DNA from 2 places in the Nocardia farcinica genome. Region 1 is predicted to be linked to the other one. Evidence: predicted binding sites of a transcription regulator. Region 1 holds the regulator's gene; the other holds the start of a gene.
What was found. Region 1 encodes HspR, which represses chaperone genes until heat shock. Its sites were predicted from a motif close to ANNTGAGTNNNNNNNACTCANNT; they were not measured.

Region 1 (3,232 bases):
TGCTGGTCTGCGGCTCACCGGCCATGACGCGGGCGACGGTGGACCGGCTGATCGAGACCGGCACTCCCGCCGACCGCATCCAGTACGAAGGGGTTTGACGGCTCAGAACAGCGGGTCGTGCCGGATGTTCTTGGCCGGGATGCCCGCGGCCATCAGGCGGAACTTGGTGGTCTGCACCATCGAGGGCGAGCCGGCGATCTGCACGTCACGGTCGGCCCACGGCCCCGCCTCGGCGACGACCTTGCCGAGCTGACCGGTCAGCCGCGGTTCGAGCGCGGGGAACACCGGCTCCGGCTCGTCCGGAGCGCGGTAGAACCACCAGGGATTCTCCTCGTGCTCGGTGACCGGCGTGACCGTGAGCCACTTGTTCGTCACCGCCAGGGTGCTGAGCATCTCCAGATCGTAGAGATCGCACGGGTGGTGACCGCCGACGAACAGGTGCACCTTGGGATTACTGCGCCGCTGTGCCATTTCCAGCAATTGCGCGCGCAACGGCGCGATACCGGTACCGCAACCGATCATCAGCATCTTGCGTTTGGCATTGCGCGGGACGCCCAGCCCGCCCAGCGGTGAGCCGATCAGCCACTGGTCGCCGACGCGGGTCTGACTCACCACCGCGGGGCTCACCCAGCCACCGAGGATGCTGCGGACGTGGAATTCGATCTCGCCCTGCGGATTCGCCGGAACGGCGGGCGAGAGATACCGCCACATCCGTGGCCGGGAGGGAATCTGGACGCTCATGTACTGGCCTGCGGCGTATTCCATCGGCTGGTCCAGTTGCAGCCGGACGATCGTGAGATTGCGCAACACCTGGCGGGTTTCGACGACGCGCCCGGTCCACGCCGACGGCGAAGTCTCCTTCTCGGCCGCGCCGATCATGGCCTCGGAGATCAGCGCCAGGCCCTCGTCCCAGGCGCGGTCCACCTCGTCGGTCCACATCTCGGTGCCCGCGCATCGTCGCACCGCGGCCTTGAGCGAGCCGGCGACGGCGGCGTAGTGCTCGCGGCGCACGCCGTATTTGCGGTGGTCACGGCCGAGTTGGGCGAGGAAGGGCAGCAGTTTGTCCGGCTCCTCCAGGCGGTCGAGCGCATAGGAGATGGCCTTCACCAGCCGGTCGCGCTGGACGTCCATCGCGGCGGGGAAGAAGTCGCGGATCTGTGGGTGGTCGGTGAACAGGATCGCGTAGAACGTCCTGGCCAGCTCGTCCGGTCCCGCATCGTCCGCGGCGACCGCCTTGAACGTCGTTCGGATCAGAGCGACGGACCGCGAATCCATGTGCCTCACAACCCCATTTCGCACTCGAAACACTGACCGCGCCGGCGAGTGAGGTGCTGCGGGACACTCGACAGCAGCCGATGGTTGGAGTGTAGGCGAGGGTTGCGGGCAACGGAACGGTAACAATGAACATCAGCCGTGTAATTCCGCGAAAACATGAACGGTAGGGCGAAATTCGACCCATAACAAACCGAAAACCCGGAATGGTGCGTAATTCCACGATATCCGATGCTCGGCATCGGCGCGTCGCGCCGCCGTCGCGACGACCCGCGCCGCCGACGAGCGACCGCCCGGCTATCCGGACCGCGCGCCCGAGCAACCCGGCAGGCATACTCCCGGCATCGACCGTCCGCCCGAAACCGGAAGGGCGATGGCCGATTCGCCGGTACCGAACGGTCTCCTCGCGGATGCCCCGGCGAACTCCGAAAGAGACGACGAGGGCCGGATCGCCCGATGCGATCCGGCCCTCGACCGTGCTCAGCGCTGATGCCGTGGCTTCCACACCACCAACGCCGTACTCCGTTGCGGCGGCGACAGATCCGGCCGGTAGCCGGACCGGACCCGGTCGAGCTCCGCCCGCAGCTCGGAAACCTCCTGCTGCAACCGCTCCACCTGATTGGTGAGCTCGATGATGCGCTTGATCCCCGCCAGGTTGACGCCCTCGTCCTGGGACAGCCGCTGCACCTCGCGCAACAGCTCGACATCCCGGGCCGAGTAGCGCCGCCCGCCGCCCGAAGTGCGTTGCGGCGTGACCAGTCCGAGCCGGTCGTAGGTGCGCAGTGTCTGCGCGTGCATACCTGCCAACTGGGCCGCGACCGAGATCATGAAGAACTCGCCGCGCGCCCCGCCGGACGCCTTCTTCGGATCAGTGGACATCACGCACCTGCCCATCCCGCACGCGGATCGAATCCGCTGGCCTTCTCCGCTTCCCGGTAGCGCTCGAGCGCTTCCAGAGCATCGTCGTCCAGTTTCTGCGGTACCGCCACCTTCACCGTGACCAGCAGGTCACCGGCGCCGCCCCCGCGCTTGGGGACGCCGCGGCCGCGCACCCGCAGGGTGCGTCCGTCGGCGGTGCCCGGCGGCACCTTCACCCCGACCCGGCCGTCCAGGGTCGGCACCGAGACCGTGGTACCGAGCACCAGTTCGGCGTAGCTCACCGGCAGCACCAGGGTCAGGTCGTCGCCGTTGCGGCCGAAGACCTTGTCCTGGCTGACGTGCACGGTGACGTACAGGTCGCCCGACGGCGCGCCGCGCAGGCCCGCCTCGCCCTGGCCCGCCAACCGGATCCGCTGGCCGTCGCTGACGCCCGGCGGAATCCGCACCGTGATGGTGCGGGTCCGGTTCTGGATGCCGCTGCCGTGGCAGTCGACACACGGGTCGTCGATGATCGAGCCGGTGCCCCGGCAGCCGTCGCAGGGCTCGCTGAAGCCGAACGCGCCCTGGTTGCGGCTGACCACGCCCGTGCCGTTGCAGATCGGGCAGACCCGGGGACTGGTCCCCGGCTTCGCGCCGCTGCCGTGACAGGTGGTACACGGCGACGGGCTGGTCATCCGCAGCGGCACCGTGACGCCCTGGGCGGCCTCGCGGAAGCCCAGGGTGGTCTCGGTCTCCACGTCCGCGCCGCGGCGGGGCCTGCTCGTGGTGCGGGTGCCGCCCCGGTTGAACAGGCCACCGAGGATGTCGCCGAGCCCGCCGTCCCCGGCGGCGGTGCCGCCGAAGATGTCGCCGATGTCGAAACCCTGCGAAAAGCCGCCCGCCCCACCGGGACCGAAGCCGCCGCGCGGGTAGCCGCCGCCGGCGAAGAGCCTGCGGGTCTCGTCGTACTCCTTGCGCTTGGCCGGATCGGAGAGCACCGCGTGCGCCTCGCTCACCGCCTTGAAGCGCTCCTCGGCCTTGCTGTCCCCCGGATTGGCGTCCGGGTGCAGGTCACGGGCCAGCTTGCGGTAGGCCTTCTTGA
Region 2 (3,232 bases), 250 kb from region 1:
GCTCGGCGCCAGCCCCACCGCCGCACCGGCGGCGCCAACGGTCAGGTTGTCGAACTGCCGTCTGCCGAAGGCGGCCCGCACCACCGAGTGGGTGGGGCCCAGCTGGCGGTGGATCTCGTCGGCGATCAGGCGCTGCACCAGCTGCCTGGTCTTGTCGCCGTTGGGTCCGTCGAGCAGCTCGGCGGAGAGATTCGGCAGCGTCAGCACCTGGTAGGCCAGGATGTGCGCGAGGTCGGTGGCGGCCTGCGGCTGGCGTTTGGCCAGCAGGGCCTGGCGCCACAGGTACTTGTAGCGCGGTTGCGGTTCGCCGGGCTCGAAGACCATCTTCACCGCGATGACGTTGACGATCACGCCGATCGCGGCCGAGGCCAGCAGGACGACCACCCACGCCGGGATCCAGCCGAGCACCGGGATGCCGCTGTGCACGTGCAGGTACAGCGCCATCAGCAGGCCGAACGGCGCGCCGAGCAGGCCGATGCGGACCATGAACTTCAGCTCGGGCTCGGCGATGGTGGTGGTCAGGTCCTTCAGGATGGTCGGGTTCTCGCGCAGGTAGCGGATGACGAAGGACTTGATGTCGATGAGCTGGTCGATGTTGTCGCCGAGCGAGTCGAACGCCCGTCGGCACAGGCTCGGCAGCTGCGCCTCCACCCGCTGGTAGACCACCTGTTTCACCTGCCGCGGCACCGCCCGCCACAGGTCGGGATTCTCCCGGTACATCACCTCGTCGACGATCTGCTGCACCTGGGCGCGGGCCAGCTCGGCGATGTAGTCGGCGACACCGTCGAGGTCGAGTTCGTGGATGAAGTCACGTGGGCTGCCGATCCGCAGCAGCGCCTTGTCCACGCAGATGCTGGCCATCTTCTCCGCACGCGCCGGGATGAAACCCTGGAAGCCGAGGCGCCTGCCGTCGCCGGAGAAGGTCGGCAGCACCTGCACCCGGCGCGGCAGATACGGGTAGAGCACGTGCAGGCCGGGCACGCGCACGCCACGGAACTGCACCGGCCAGAACAGCATCAGCACGCCGGTCCAGTTGGTGAGCCAGCCCGCGGCGGCGGCGAAGATCGGGAAGGTCACCAGATCGACGATGAACTTGGACTGCCCGGTCAGGTTCTCCCAGTCGATGAACACCCCTGCCGCGAGTGTCGCCATCGTGGGAGCCCCCTCATGCGAATGCGTTGGACGAAGGCCCTCACATTCTCACTGCGCTGAGCAGGGTGTCAACGCGCCCCGCGACCGCATGCCGCGAGCCTGGGATTCGCCCTCGGCGAACGCCGGATCGGTGCGGAACAAACACGGTAACCCCCGGGTTGAGTAGGTATCGCTCAACTTTTGGAAGGGTCGAAGACGTGACTACACCTCGTGATCTGCCGGTGCTGTTCCTGACCGATCCGATCGTGCTGCCGGGCATGGTCGTGCCCATCGAACTGGACGAATCCGCGCAGGCGGCGATCGACGCCGCCCGCGCCGCCGGGACCGACGCCGTGCTGCTGGCGCCCCGCCTCGCCGAGGGCTACGCCTCCTACGGCGTCATCGCGACCATCGAACAGGTCGGCCGGATGCGGGGCGGCGCGCCCGCGGCCGTGCTGAAGGCCGAACGCCGCGCCAAGATCGGGCACGGCGTCACCGGCCCCGGGGCGGCGCTGTGGGTCGAGGCCGAGCCGGTCGAGACCCCGCCCGCCGACGGCCGCACCAAGGAGCTGGCCGCCGAATACAAGAAGCTGGTCGTCTCGGTGTTGCAGCGCCGGGAGGCCTGGCAGCTGGTCGACGCGGTCAACCAGCTCACCGACGCCTCCGCCATCGCCGACACCGCGGGTTACGCGCCGTACCTGACGGCCGAGCAGAAGCGCGAACTGCTGGAGACCCCCGACGTGGCGCAGCGGCTGACCGTGCTGATCGAGTGGACCAAGGCCTACATCGCCGAGGCCGAGGTCACCGAGAAGATCAGTGACGAGGTCCGCGAGAGCATGGAGAAGAGCCAGCGCGAGTTCCTGCTGCGCCAGCAGCTCAACGCCATCCGCAAGGAACTCGGCGAGGACGAACCCGACGGCGCCGACGACTACCGCACCCGCGTCGAGCAGGCCGACCTGCCCGAGGCGGTGCGCGAGGCCGCGTTGCGCGAGGTCGGCAGGCTGGAACGCGCCAGCGACCAGAGCCCGGAATCGGGCTGGATCCGCACCTGGCTCGACACTGTGCTGGAACTGCCCTGGCAGGTCAAGACCACCGACAGCACCGACATCTCGGCCGCCCGCGCGGTCCTGGACGCCGACCACCACGGCCTCGACGAGGTCAAGGACCGGATGGTCGAGTACCTGGCCGTGCGCGCCCGGCGGGCACAGCGCGGTCTGGAGGTGGTCGGCGGACGCGGGTCCGGCGCGGTGCTGGTGCTGGTCGGCCCGCCCGGCGTCGGCAAGACCTCGCTGGGTGAGTCGGTGGCGCGGGCGCTCGGGCGCAAGTTCGTGCGCGTCGCCCTGGGCGGCGTGCGCGACGAGGCCGAGATCCGCGGCCACCGCCGCACCTACGTCGGCGCGCTGCCCGGCCGGATCGTGCGCGCGATGAAGGAGGCCGGGTCGATGAACCCGGTGGTGCTGCTCGACGAGATCGACAAGGTCGGCTCGGACTTCCGCGGCGATCCCGCGGCGGCCCTGCTCGAGGTGCTCGATCCCGCGCAGAACCACACCTTCCGCGACCACTACCTCGACCTCGACCTCGACCTGTCCGACGTGCTGTTCATCGCGACCGCCAACGTCATGGACACCATCCCTGGCCCGCTGCTGGACCGGATGGAGCTCATCACCGTCGACGGATACACCGAGGCCGACAAGGTGGCCATCGCGCGTGACTTCCTGGTGCCCCGGCAGCTGGAACGCAACGCGCTGACCGCCGAGGAGGTGCGCATCACCGAGGCGGCGCTGCGCGAGATCGCGGCGAACTACACCCGCGAGGCCGGTGTGCGCCAGATGGAGCGGCTGATCGCCAAGGCGCTCCGCAAGGCGGCCACCCGGCTGACCGAGAGTGCGTCGGGCCCAGCCGATTCCGACCCCACGGTGACGCCGATCCGCACCGGATACGATCCCGAACTCGGCTACGACGAGGTGGTCACCGACCGCGGACAGGCGCCGCTGACGATCGACGTGGGCGATCTGAAGGAGTACCTGGGCAGGCCGCGTTTCACCCCCGATTCGGTGGAGCGGACCGCGGTGCCGGGTGTGGCGACCGGGCTCGCGGTGAC

Region 2: the regulator HspR is predicted to act here: its motif matches at 1,309-1,331, upstream of lon (endopeptidase La).

What each region holds. Positions count from the first base shown of each region.
Region 1 is NZ_LN868939.1:1,018,355-1,021,586, reverse strand. It holds gene AMO33_RS21670 (FAD-binding oxidoreductase) at 1-98, shown strand, start outside; gene AMO33_RS21665 (FAD-binding oxidoreductase) at 103-1,275, opposite strand; gene AMO33_RS21660 (heat shock protein transcriptional repressor HspR) at 1,753-2,151, opposite strand; gene dnaJ (molecular chaperone DnaJ) at 2,151-3,232, opposite strand, start outside.
Region 2 is NZ_LN868939.1:769,202-772,433, forward strand. It holds gene AMO33_RS20610 (hypothetical protein) at 1-1,152, opposite strand, end outside; gene lon (endopeptidase La) at 1,410-3,232, shown strand, end outside.